Regions from separate parts of the [Micrococcus luteus] ATCC 49442 genome, predicted to be linked through region 2. Evidence: predicted binding sites of a transcription regulator. Region 2 holds the regulator's gene; each other region holds the start of a gene.
The links. Region 2 encodes LexA, which represses DNA repair genes until DNA is damaged. Its sites were predicted from a motif close to TCGAACANNTGTTCGA; they were not measured.
Positions count from the first base shown of each region.

Region 1 (3,269 bases), 1.1 Mb from region 2:
CGGCGAACTCCCGCAGCTCAGGTTTTTCCACCAGGGCTTCACGGAATTTGCGGGCTGAGAACCGCCACAGCTGCTTGGCGATCTCACCGACGTCGCCATCATCCATGCCCAGCGCCATGCCTGCATCCCGGACGGCACCGCGGGCCCGGTACCCGTTCTGCATGCTCATCAGGGTCACCCGCTCGGCACCAAACCGGTCAAAGATCCTCCGGTACACGTTGTGCCGCTCGGCGCTTTCGACGTCGATGTCAATGTCAGGCAGTGTGGCCCGGTCCTGCGACAGGAAGCGTTCAAAGATCAGATCGTGCTGCAGGGGGTCCACCTGGCTGACGTCGATCAGATAATTGACCAGGCTGGAGGCACCCGAGCCGCGGGCAGCCGCCCTGACCCCCATATCCAGGATCATCCGGGAGACCTCGGCGACAGTCAGGAAGTAGGAGGAGAAGCCGAGGTTCCGGATGATCCCCAGCTCGTGCTCCAGCCGCGAGCGCATGTCCTTGCCGGCCGCGCCGGATATTCCCGGGAACCGCCTGCTGATCCCGGCCTCACAGCGCTGGACCAATTCTCTATGCGGATCCTGGCTGATGCCTATGACTGATGCCTCAGGGACCACAGGCTGCTTCCATCCCATATCAGCCACCGGGTCTATCCTGCAGAAGTCGGCGAGCGCCTCGGTCTGGGCCATGAGCTGTTTTAGGTCTGCTGTGCCATACCCCGCAGCGCGGATGATTTCCTTGCCCAGCAGAAGCATTTGCCCTGCGGATTTGAGCCAGCCCTGCCCGTTGGGCTGCAGCAGCGGTTCGGCAGCAAGTTCCGGCAGTGATTTCAGGGTCCGGGCGGAGTCGAGGACGTCAGCCGTGGCGGCACCGTCTTCGGCGCAATAACGGACTGCGTTGGTCAGCACAGCCGGGACATGGTGTTCTTCGGCGAGTTTGAGCATCCGCACCGCATGGGCAGTGCTCAGGGGCGCTCCCGGGGCAGTCAGCTGGGAAACCACTTCGGCAACGAGGGTTCCTGCCGGCATGGCGTCAAGCCATCGTTTGAACAGTGTGCGCGGGCGAAGGTAGCGCCGCCCGCCCATGGCTCGTCCGACGTCGGAATCCGGTCCGATCAGGACTGTCAGCACCGGCTTCAAGGTGTTGGGGTCAAGCGTCCGTGAGGCGAGTTCGGCACGGGTGACCGCAACAGGCACCGCTCCCCCGGCTTTTCCTGTGGTGCGGGCATGGGCATCGGAGACAAGCCTGCACAGGGCGCGGTAGCCCGCTCCGTTGTTATTGCCCCGGGCGAGTACCACCACCCGGCCGGCGAGCTGCGTACGGTGGTCGCCGTCGTCGTCGAAGACCGCAAGGTCCACCCCCGCTATGGGGTCGATGCCTGCCTCCATGCAGGCTTTGAGGTGCTTGACTGTGCCGTACAGTCCGTCCCGGTCCGTGCAGGCAAGCGCTGTGGCGCCGTCCGCGGCGGCTGCCTGGGCCAGTTCCTCAGGCCAGGACACTCCATAGTGCGCGCTGAAGGCGGTGGAAACGTGGAGATGGGTGAAGCTCATGCGGTTTTGGGGTGGAGTCCGTCGTGGAGACGCATGAGCCGCCAGCGGCCGCTGCCCAGGTGCCTGCTGAGGTCCAGGGTTAGCGTCTCCGCGGTATCGAGGGAATCTGCCCGTACCTGGACGCGCCAGATCTCATGGTCCACCAGTCCCGGTCCGCTGCCCAGCGGAGCCCGACGCTCCTCAGCCCACCACTGCCTGCGTTCGTACCACCGCACAGGTTCGGCGCACACCGTATAGTGCCGCCCGGCCCATTGAAGTTCAAGCGGCTGCCCTGCAGGGGTGCAGACGACATCCAGGGACTCGCTGAACATACCCATGGGCGCCTCCTGAACTGAACTGAGCCGATGCAAAATGCTGCTGCACAAGGCTGCCGCAAAAAACAGGCATTCGAATACATGTTCGAATAAATCCAGTCTACGACGGCACCCCGGCAAAACCTAGACAGGGGTGGACGGACGGCCAACAGGGGGGCAGGATTGTGGCATGAGCTCCCAGAACGCACTCCTCAAGCACGTAAGCATCAAAGCCCAGGACAACACGCTCGTGGCCAACTTTGATATCGACGGCAACATACCGGGGGCAGGTGCGTACGTAGTGGGACTGGTGGCTTCAAGCCCGGACTATTCGTCCCAAAGACGGCTAGGCATTGAATTCTTGAACGGGGAGGCGATCGCCTTCTACTCGTTCTGCCATGACCAGACCACCGAAGAAAACTATGACCTGTCCGGAGTGACCCATTCAGGCAACACCATCACTGGAAACTTTCCCATGGCAGCCATTCAGGGGCTGGGCAAAGGGCACAACATGACAGCGTTCAGCGAGGCTGATGGCCGCGATTTCCAGGGCGGCGTCCCGGTCGAAGAAGCGCTCTAGCTTCAGCTGTTCTCTTTGTGGACCTTCATCTCGAGTTCAATGAACCCCGAGATCATGGCCCGGTATGTTGATTCAACGATGTCCGGGTCGATGTCCTTCTTTTCTGCGGCACCGCGGACGTGCTCAATGACCCGCTCCACCCTGCCCGGGGCCCGGACTTCAGCGTCGTCCCCCTTGAGGGTTCCGGCGATCCGGATCAGGCGTTCCCGCCGGGCAATGAGGGTGACAATCTGATCGTCAACTTCATCCACCGCAATCCGCACGGCAGCGAGCTGCTCTTTGTCCGCCAAAGCATCCCGGTCGTTTCCTTGAATAGTTGCCATCTTCTGACAGTATCGAAGCATGCAGCCCAGAGTCGACTTCATCTCACTAGGCGTCCGCAGCGTTGACGCCTCCCGCCGCTTCTATGTGGAGGGACTCGGGTGGCCGGTGCACCGTGAAATGCCCGGCGATGTGGTGTTCATCCAGGTCAACCACGGCCTCATTCTGTCCCTGTGGGATGCCGGGCAGATGCACGCCGAAGCCGGGGTTGGCACCCCGGGACCGGTCCCGTGCATCACCCTTAGCCATAACCTGGCCACCACGGAGGAAGTGGACCAGGTGATGGCCGAAGCCCGGGCGGCCGGCGCGGAGATCGTTGCCGATCCTGTCACCCAGCCGTGGGGAGGGTACAGCGGCTATTTCGCTGATCCGGACGGCTTCCGCTGGGAGGTTGCGTACAACCCCGCGTGGGCAGTGGACGACGACGGCAAGGTCACCGTCTAGAAACAGGGAGCGTCCGCAGCCTGCCGGCGGCAACGGTCAGCGGATCAGAAAAGCGCCTCTACCGGCCGGATGAGCTCCGGGGAAT
Region 1 covers NZ_JAAAXP010000001.1:585,674-588,942, reverse strand. Annotated here, with positions in the region: gene GUV69_RS02780 (DNA polymerase III subunit alpha) at 1-1,546, opposite strand, end outside; gene GUV69_RS02775 (DUF6504 family protein) at 1,543-1,863, opposite strand; gene GUV69_RS02770 (hypothetical protein) at 2,030-2,419, shown strand; gene GUV69_RS02765 (chorismate mutase) at 2,422-2,742, opposite strand; gene GUV69_RS02760 (VOC family protein) at 2,762-3,184, shown strand; gene GUV69_RS02755 (SOS response-associated peptidase) at 3,229-3,269, opposite strand, start outside.
Region 1: GUV69_RS02775 (DUF6504 family protein) is a predicted target of LexA. The motif match lies at 1,934-1,949, and genes of this name have one in related genera.

Region 2 (3,269 bases):
AGGTTTCCGTCACCTCGATGGAATGCCTCGGCGCGCAGAAGTGCCCCATGGCCGCCGAATGCTTCAGTGAACTGGCACGCCATGACGCGGCCGAGGCCGACGTTGTGGTCACCAATCACGCCATGCTGGCTGTCAGCGCGTTCGAAGGCCTGGCCGTTCTGCCCGAATACGACGTTGTGGTGGTGGATGAGGCCCACGAACTCCAGGACCGGGTCACCGGTGCCGTTTCCGGCCAGCTCTCCGTCGCGATGATCCACGCCGCGGCATCCGGGGCGAGGAAACACACCGCCATTACCGTTGACGCCCTCAATTCAGCCGCCGCCAACCTCGAACTCGCACTGGCAGGAGTCCCGAACGGGCTGCTGCCCAACGGGCTCAATGACGAACAGCTCGACTGCGTGGACCAGCTGCGGGAAGCCTGCAGGGCTGCCCTGTCAGACTCCAAGGGTGACGGCAGCCAAACGGCCGACGGCGGGCGGCAGCTCGCCCGCTCGCGGCTGATGCTGATCCTGGAACTGTGTGAACGGCTCATCGTGGCCCGCGAGAACCGCGAAGTCGTGTGGTTTTCCCGCGCCAGTTCCTTCGACCCGCAGCAGGGCTATTCGCAGCCTGATGAGACAGCTCCGGCGTTGATCAACATCGCGCCGCTCAGCGTCGCCGGCAAATTGCGTGAAGGGCTCTTCGCCGGCCACACCGTGGTGCTGACCTCGGCAACCCTGGCCATCGGCTCGGCGTTCGAACCTGCTGCCGGCGGCCTTGGGCTGGTAGGGGAGGGGGCGCCGAGCTGGACCGGTATCGACGTCGGCTCGCCATTCGACTATCCGAAGCAGGGAATCCTGTACGTGGCCGGGCATCTGCCCAAGCCAGGGCGGGGCGTATCACCCGAATCCCTGGATGAACTGGAGTCGCTGATCCGGGCGTCCGGGGGCGGTGCGCTGTGTCTCTTTTCCTCACGCCGTGCTGCCGAAGAAGCTGCCGAGGCGATGCGGCCACGGCTGGGGCTCAGCATCCTCTGCCAGGGCGACTCCACCATGACCGCCCTCGTCAAGCAGTTCGCTGACGAGCCGGACACCTGCCTGTTCGGCACTATGTCCCTGTGGCAGGGGGTCGATGTTCCCGGCGGGTCCTGCCGGCTGGTGGTGATCGACCGCATTCCGTTCCCGCGGCCGGATGATCCGCTGATGACTGCCCGCTCCCGCGCCGTTGCCCAGGCCGGTGGAAACGGCTTTATGGCCGTGTCCGCCACGCACGCGGCCATCCGCCTGGCCCAGGGTGCAGGGCGGCTGATCCGCTCGACGGGAGACAGAGGAGTGGTGGCTGTCCTCGATTCACGGCTGGCCACGGAGCGCTACGCCGGCTTCCTCCGCGCAGCGTTGCCGCCGTTCTGGCCGACGACTGACCGCAAGACAGCGTTTGCGGCACTCGAAAGGCTGGCCGGGAAGGGCGCCTGACCCCGTTGTGTCAGGGCCCGGGACGACATCGCCCGGGCCCTGCCGCAAACCCCTGCGGCCGGGTTCTACAACGACCGGAGGACCGACACGACCTTGCCCATGATGGTGGCATGGTCACCCAGGATCGGCTCGTACCGGGTGTTCTGCGGCAGCAGCCACGTGTGGCCATCCCGCTGCCGGAACGTCTTCACGGTGGCTTCGTCATCCAGCAGGGCTGCAACGATGTCCCCATTGGCGGCGTCTGCCTGCCGGCGCACCACAACCCAGTCGCCGTCGCAGATGGCAGCATCCACCATGGAGTCGCCGGCAACACGGAGCATAAACAGCTCGCCCTGCCCGACGAGCTGGCGGGGGAGTGGCATAACGTCTTCAACCACCTGATCGGCGAGGATCGGTCCGCCGGCCGCGATCCGGCCCACCAGCGGCACCATGGCGGTGTCCATGGCGGTGGGGAGGTCTGTGACCGTTCCACCGATGCCGTGCAGTACTGCCGGCTTGGCTGAGCCGCCGGTTTTGGCCGAGCCGCCGTCAAGTGTCAGGGGCATGAGGACTTCCATGGCGCGCGGCCGCTTAGGGTCCCGGCGGAGGTAGCCCAACTTTTCGAGCTGGGAAAGCTGGTGCGTGACGCTGGAAAGGCTTGCCAGCCCCACGGTGTCGCCAATTTCCCGCATGGACGGTGGATAGCCGTTGTCATTGACTGAGCGCTGGATGGTCTCCAGGATCTTCTTCTGGCGGGCGGTGAGCCCCTTGGGGGTCCTTTGGGACGGGCGGCCCTGCGGCGTCGCCTTGCCCTCCGCGGCTGGTGCTGCCATGTTCGCCAATGCCTTTCGGTTCCCCGGTTCCGCCCTGGCCGCTGGTGCCTTCGAACGCCCGGGCTGATTGATTGTCAGACCCTGCTGATCAACTACAGAAGTGGTTGTTCTTTGATCCAAACGTAGGCCAGCCACATTGCTTTTTCAAACATTTGTTCTAGCGAGTCTCGACAATATTCGTTCATAAGTGCTAAAAATGGAGAAGCAAAGTTCGAACATGTGTTCTATTCGTTGCTTTCGGATTCGAATATCCGAGTCCTTAGCCGGCCAAGGCCGGAACAGGCAGCAACGTACAGGGCGCACCGGGCAGCACAGTATGGTCCAGGAGGGCTCATCTCATGTCAGCTATATCTGCTTCGCAGGACACCCGTCCGCAGTTCGTTTCAGTCCAGCACCTCACCTCGCGGCTCGAGTCGGCGCAGGCGCCCGACCCCGTGGCACCGAACGCCCGGAGCGCGCGCCGGAACGGTCCGTCCCTGACATCCGCTACGTCCGTGCAGCGGAAAGAATCCCTGCCGCCTCTCCGGCTCACCCGCCGTGGCCGCATCGTGCTCATTGGCATCCCGCTGGTGGTTCTTGCTGCGCTCCTGCTCTCGCTGGCCGGGTTCCTCACCTCTCCGGCGAAGGCGGCCGATTCCGCCGCCGGCCTCTCCGTCACCCCTACGGTGACGGTGACAGTCCAGGCAGGGCAGTCGCTGTGGGCCATCGCGGGCGCTGCTGCACCCGAGCGGGATCCGCGCGACGTCATCGCGGACATCGTGCAGCTGAACAACCTCACTGCCGGCGGCGTGGTGCCGGGCCAGCAGCTCTTCGTCCCCACTCAGTAGGCGCAGCACCTCAGAAGGTCTGCCGGAGGTCCCTGCCGCGGCCAGCGGATGCCGTCACATTTTCCGGGCGTCCCGTTCGGAACTAAACTGTTCAGGTGAATGACCAGCTAGAGCGCCTGAACCGACTTCCCCTCCGGACCAACCTCCGCGGGCTGACCCCGTACGGTGCTCCGCAGCTG
Region 2 covers NZ_JAAAXP010000001.1:1,638,504-1,641,772, reverse strand. Annotated here, with positions in the region: gene GUV69_RS07385 (ATP-dependent DNA helicase) at 1-1,451, shown strand, start outside; gene lexA (transcriptional repressor LexA) at 1,517-2,263, opposite strand; gene GUV69_RS07375 (LysM peptidoglycan-binding domain-containing protein) at 2,740-3,090, shown strand; gene GUV69_RS07370 (histidinol-phosphate transaminase) at 3,186-3,269, shown strand, end outside.

Region 3 (3,269 bases), 580 kb from region 2:
TGGTGTAGCGGGGCGAGAGCATGTCCCGCTTCATGGTCCAGTCGAGCCCGGTGCGGATGCCGGCATGGCCGAGGCCGATGGAGCCGCGGCCGTAGCGTCGGGAAACGTCTTCGAGAAGACTGCCGATGTGGCGTTCCTCGTGCGGGTTCTCGAACACGGCTAAGGGCGCCTGGTTGCCGGTGGGCCGCAGGTCGGTGACCATGATTCCGGCCTTGGCGTACTTCACGCCCTCGTGGATCAGGGGCAGGAGCGCGTGCGCGGCCCGGGTCAGGATCACCGGATCCGCTGTGGGCATCGGCAGCGGGACGCACACTGACGGGAAGGAGGTGTCGTTGGGGTTGAAGTGTGAGGTGGCGGCGAACGCCGTGAGGACTTTGGCCTGCAGGTCATGCTTTGCCAGCCGGGCTGACGCCTGCTGGCCGTAGACGGAGAGGACCTGGCGGAGGTCGTGCGCGGTGGTAATCGCCGTGGCGAAGGAGCGGGAGAAAATCAGCTGGTCCCGGCCGACCCTCTCCTCCTCCATCGGGATGCAGGGGGTGCCTTGGAGTTCCAGGACGGTGCGCATCATGACCACGGAAAACCGGTCCCGGATCATCACCGGATCTGCCCGGGACAGGTCCAGGATGGAATGGATGCCGCGGGCGTTGAGCCGTTTGGTCAGCCGCGTGGCCACACCCCAGATCTCGATGACCGAAAGACGGCTCATCAGCGTTTCCCGGTCCTCGGCCGGAACGGAATCCCAGTGGCAGACTCCGCCGAAGGCCGGGTTGTTTTTCGCCCATTTGTTGGCCAGCTTCGCGAGGGTCTTCGTGGTGGCAATCCCGACGCAGACGGGCACGCCGACGTTCCGCCGGACAGCGGTTTTCATCTCACGGCCGAGGGCGAGCAGCTCGGCGGGCGTGCCTTTGACGCCGAGGAACGCCTCGTCGATGCTGTAGACCTCCAGCCAGGCCGAGTAGCGGCCCAGCAGTTCCATCACCCGGGCACTGACATCGCCGTAGAGTTCGTAGTTGCTGGACAGGGCAACGAGCCCCCATTCCTTGGCCCGCGGGGCGAGCTTGAACCAGGGCTCGCCGACTGGGATGCCCAGCGCCTTGGCTTCCGGCGAACGGGTGACCGCGCAGCCGTCATTGTTGGACAGCACCACGACGGGCCGGCCCTCCAAGGATGGGTCGAAAGCCCGTTCGGCGGAGGCGTAGAAGCAGTTCACATCCACGTGCGCGATCTGCGGCATGTGCCGCATCAGGGCCGGCTTAGACATGGTGCAGGCACCGCGTGGCCACGCCCCAGATGGTCAGTTCACTAAGGGTGGGAACCCGGATGTCCGGATAGCGGGGGTTCTCCGCCTGGAGCACGACGCCGGCGGGCGTGATCCGCAGCCGCTTCACCGTGAGTTCCCCATCCAAGACCGCGACCACGACGCAACCGTCCCGTGGTTCCAGCGCTCTGTTCACGATTAGTTCATCGCCGTCGCTGATCCCGGCGCCTTCCATCGAGTCCCCGGACACCCGCACCACGTACGTGCTGGTGATGTCCTTGATCAGGTGCTCGTTCAGGTCGATCCGGCCGTCAAAGTAGTCCTGCGCCGGCGACGGAAAGCCCGCAGCCACGGGAACCGGGGAGATTAGAACTGACAGCAATGAGACGCCCGCATCTATCACGCGGGGCCCGATAAGTACGCCCACAACACACCTTTATTCGAATATATGTTCGATTCATTCAGTGTAGCGCGAGGGGACGACAAAAGAGCTTTGCTTCTACTTCCAGCAGGCGGCTGCCAATGCCGGTCACGGCCGGCATCGGGGGCGGGGATCATGTTCTGACGGCATCGCCGCCGCCCCCGACGGGCCTGGCCACAGTGGCTGTTACTTCTTAGTGGGGCAGCTCAGGTCCGGGTTGAAGGCTGCGAACATGCCGTCCGGATTGTCCCTCCATACCCACGCGTGGAGCGCCCAGGACTTGTCGAACGGACCGGTTTCGAAGTCGACGCCGGCAATCGACGGCTTCTCGGTCGCCGTCGAGATAAACTCAACGGCTACCAGCCTGAACTCGCCCGACCGGTTCGGCATGTACACGAGGACTTCAGGCTTTCGCGGCTGGGTCTTGTCATCGATCAGGTCCTCCTTGGCGTAGTGGTAGCCCATTGCCCCGCCGTCGGGATTGTCGATGCATTCAGTGATTCGCTTGTAGCCGTCCTTCTTGGCGTTCTTCAGCCAGCGGTAGTCCTCGGTAACGTTGCGCAGGATCCTGACCAGCCGGCGCTGATCGTCATTGTTCCGCCAGTCGTCGCTGTGGTCCGAATCCCCGTGCCCGGATCCTCCATGGGCCACCGCCGTTCCGGGAGCGAGTCCCAGAGCAAGTACTGCCGCGGTGGCCATGGACAGTAGCCCCGTCTTGGTGCGATTCATCGTTGATCTTCTACCCCTCTGAGACCAATATCTTCTGTTTCAGGGAAGCGAAGCGCGGGAAGGGAGCAGGCCCACCTTCGCCAGGATGCCGGCAGAGTTCCCCGGGAACTGCCGGTGAATGAGCCGCCCGGTCGGCAGATCGTCCAACGAATGGAGCGGCATTTCCAGTATGCTCCTGCTGCAAAACGCAGCGCTACGCTACGGGCGGGTAGTAGGGGTGCCACCTGCGCACTCGCACCAGATCAGCGGCGCTTGCGTCCGGGCCGGTCCCTCCGCTCGGCCGTCTCTCGCTCCGCCCACCGTTGCGACTTCCCGGCGGACACCACCTTCTGGTGCCACTCCCGCTGGTAGGCCCGCTGGGCGGCAGTGTCGCTCCGGCGGGCCAGGGCGGCCAGTTCGCGCTGCATCTTCAGATAGTTGTGCCAGCGGCGTTCCTCGAGCAGACCGTCATCGATCGCCGCCTGGACGGCGCACCCGGGCTCACCCTGGTGGGCGCAGTCCGAGAACCTGCATTCGCTCGCCAGCGCCTCCACGTCGCCGAACATCTCGCCGATCCCGTCCTCGGCGTCAAACAGTCCGAAGCCGCGGACGCCGGGTGTGTCCATCAGGACGGTCCCGTTGGGCAGCGGCACCAGCTCGCGCGAGGTGGTGGTGTGCTTGCCCTTGAAGTCACCGCTCCGAACCTCTCCGGTGTCCTGGACGTCGCGGCCCACCAGGGCGTTGATGAGCGTGGACTTCCCGGCGCCGGACGGCCCCAGGAGGACAATGGTTCCTCCCGCCGGAATGTGTCCCAGCAGTTCGTCAATGCCGTCGCGGGTCTCCGCGGAGGTGGTGACCACGTCCACACCCGCCGCCTGCAGG
Region 3 covers NZ_JAAAXP010000001.1:2,215,368-2,218,636, reverse strand. Annotated here, with positions in the region: gene GUV69_RS09950 (Y-family DNA polymerase) at 1-1,261, opposite strand, end outside; gene GUV69_RS09945 (LexA family protein) at 1,254-1,685, opposite strand; gene GUV69_RS09940 (hypothetical protein) at 1,866-2,408, opposite strand; gene rsgA (ribosome small subunit-dependent GTPase A) at 2,651-3,269, opposite strand, start outside.
Region 3: GUV69_RS09945 (LexA family protein) is a predicted target of LexA. The motif match lies at 1,699-1,714, and genes of this name have one in related genera.

Region 4 (3,269 bases), 1.8 Mb from region 2:
GCGGTGCCCCTCGGCTGTTCAGTCAGCCACAGAAAATCAGGGACGGAAGGACAAAGAAACGATTCCGGTTCCTGGAGCCGGCGCCCTAACCAAGCCCACTCCGTCACCGGATCTGCCTGTAGCTGGCTGTGGGGCAGTGAGGAGCCAAATTCCCCGTTGTGGAGTCCGTCCGCCATTTGGTCCGGCCAGTGGGGTGGTTCCCGGTCGGGTTGTTCGCTTTGGTAGTGGCGGCCGGTGGGTGAGATCCAGCCGGGCGGCTCGTCCGTGGTGGCTTCGGTGGGTTGCCAGGGTCTGGCGTGTTTGAGTCGGTGATGTTTGGGGCAGAGCTGGGCCAGGTTTGAGATCCCGGTGCTCCCGCCGTTGGCCCAGGCCTTCAGGTGGTCTGCTTCGTTGTCCAGGGATGGGTTGGAGCAGCCGGGGAACTGGCATTTGCCGTCCCGGAGGCGGAGCCATTGACGCAGCGCTTTGGGGATCCGGTAGCTCTCCCGGCCGATCTCCAACGGTGCCCCGTCCCGGGGATCGGTCAGGACCCGGCGGAACGACTCGGCACCATTGGCCACGAGAGCGCGGGCCATGGACGGCGGGATCGGTCCGTATCCGTCGAGGATGGCGGGTTCATCGGTCAGGCCCATCAGCGCGAACACCGGAACCGTGACGAGGACCTGGGCTGTCGGCGACGGGATCATCCCGGAAGCACCATTCAGAGTGCCGTCCCGAGTGCTGTTCAGGCCGCTTGCCCCACCGGTGGTCCCGTCCGTGTGATGGTCCGCGCCGAGGAGTAAGCCGGCGAGGATGTCCGTGCGTAGCTGGGTGAGGGTCCGGCCTTCGGTAGGGCACTGGAGGGCGCGGGCGTCTGCGGTGGTCCGTGCCCAGATCCCGGAAGCCTGATCGGCGGGCAGGTAAGCCGAGAGCCAGGCCATCCCGTCCCGGTCCGGACAGAATTCGACCCGACGGTCCGCGGCAGACCGGGTGTGGCGTGTTTCGATACTGACCGGGTGATGCCGCTCCCGCCACGTCCGGGCTTTGGCCCGGAACCGGCCCGGGACCATCCCGCCGGCCGCACCGCGGGCCGGGTTCGGGGCCTCCGGGTCCAGGAAGTGCGCTTCCAGGGCGTGGGCGGCGGCGGGCTCGAGGTTGGTAGTTTCGTCGACCATGATCCGGGCATGCTGCCACGACAACGTCCCCGCCTCCAGGGCCGCCAGCGTCAGCGGCAGAGCACGACGTAAGCGGTGAGCCTCGCCCAGCAGACTGCCGGCCGTGCGTTCACTGACCGTCAGGGCACAGGCGACCTCAGCCACGATACTCATGTCCTGGGCGGTGTGCTCCTGCGGGGACATGATGGGCCCCGCGATCACTTGGGCGGCTTCGTCGTAGCCGCCGGCCGCATGGACCTTCACAGCGGCGACCATCGCCTCCAACGCCGCCGCGCCGGACAGGACCGTCAGACACGCCTCAGCCTGCCAGCCCAACGGGTCCGAGTCAGCCGCCGAAGGGCCAGCTACACGACGTGCGTCGGCCGGTATATCCGCCAACCCCCGGAGCACACCGGCCAGCTGTAAAGCAGAAGCCGCGATGGCCTCCAACACCTCTGCACCTGCCCTGTTATCCATACCTCCAGCATGACAAGGGGGTACGACATTCAAGCGGTGCCAGGGGGTCCACCTCTAAAAGGAAATTGAAAAGTTCTTCGTGTCTCCGGGCCAGACCCGGGCTAGACCCGGCCGAGTGCGTCGATGTCCTCGAGGAAGTCCTGGTGCACTTCCTCGCTGACGGTGGTCCGGGTCTCCCCGATAGCGTCCAGGTAATCCTGCGTGGAGGGCCCCTTCCGGACCGCCTCCCGGACTGAAACGCTGCCGCCGGAAGCAGCGCCGCCGTCGTCGTACACTGCCTTTTCGAGCGCCCGCTGGGAGGCGCTGCGGGCGGCGTATTCGATGTCTGCGGGGGAGAAGCCCTCGGTCCGCTCCACGAGGAGTTCCACATCGACGTCGTCCACCACGGCGGCGGGGATGAAGCGCTGCCACATGGCTTCGCGGGCCTGGCGGTCGGGGAGGCCGATGGGGATGACGTAGTCGAACCGGCCGTGCCTGAGGAAGGCGCTGTCCAGGGCCTTGATGAAGTTCGTGGCGCAGACCAACAGGCGGCCCGGCTGCTCACGGAACGCCGGGATGATTTTCAGCAGCTCGTTGGTGACCCCCTGCAGCGGCGACGGCGGCTCGCCGGACCGCTGGGAGGCGATCTCCTCCACCTCGTCGATAAACACCACGCAGTGCTCCAGCTCGGCGATCTCCAGGAATGTTTCGCGCAGGGCACCGGCGAGTCCCTGGGGATCGGAGGCCAGGCGTGACGGGAAAACCTCCACGAACGGCCACTCCAGCCGGGACGCGATCGCCTTCGCGAACGTGGTTTTGCCGGTTCCCGGGGGACCGAACAGCACCACGGCGCGGGGCGGCACCACGCCGTATTCGTCGGCGAGATCGGCTTCCGCCAGGGGGAGGACCAGGCGCCGCTCGAGGAGCTCTTTTTCCTTGCGCATGCCGGCAACGTTTTCCCAGAGGTCCCGGGCCAGGATCCGGCCTCCCAGCTGGCCCAGCGCGCCGAGTTCCTGGCGCTGCACGGGAATGGTCCGCTCAAAGTAGCGGAGGTTTTTCTTGAGCGCGAAGCCGCGGCTAAGGAACGCCTCCACGCGGGTTTCGGCCTCGGGCATCAGGGCGGACAGCTTGTTGAGGCCGTGCGGCGCCATCCGGTTTTCGACGGCGGCGAGCAGCGAAGTGCCGATGCCCCGGCCGCGGTACTCCGGCAGCGTGGCGAGGAAAACGATCCAGCCCTGGTCATGCGCCGCACGTCCGACGGCGGCGCCCACCACCATGTCTCCCTGCACCGCCACCACGGCGTGGTCCTTCTCGCACGACGCGAGGACTTCGGAGAGGGCATAGACGGGCTCCACGTCGGAGGCTTTGAGGGTCTCCCACAGGTGCAGGATCCCGTCCAGGTCCGCTGAGTGGAAATCCCTGATCCGCCAGTTGGTCATGCAGTGTCTCCCGGGTGGTTCGTCGTTGAACTGCAGGTCGTGATGCGCGCAGAGCAGCTAGCCAGGCGCTCTGCTGAGCATAAGCGATCTGCCCGCCACGATGGGTTGCGGGAGGGTTGCGTTACACGGCGGACCCTAGGGGCCGCGACTGCGGTGGTCTGAATCAGACCTTGATCGGGACAGGGTGGATCTCGTCGGCGGGATGGCCTGCCCGCTCATGTATGCGCCGAACGGCATCCGC
Region 4 covers NZ_JAAAXP010000001.1:3,416,694-3,419,962, forward strand. Annotated here, with positions in the region: gene GUV69_RS15605 (HNH endonuclease signature motif containing protein) at 1-1,610, opposite strand, end outside; gene GUV69_RS15610 (ATP-binding protein) at 1,712-3,028, opposite strand; gene GUV69_RS15615 (SCO4226 family nickel-binding protein) at 3,192-3,269, opposite strand, start outside.
Region 4: GUV69_RS15605 (HNH endonuclease signature motif containing protein) is a predicted target of LexA. The motif match lies at 1,676-1,691, and genes of this name have one in related genera.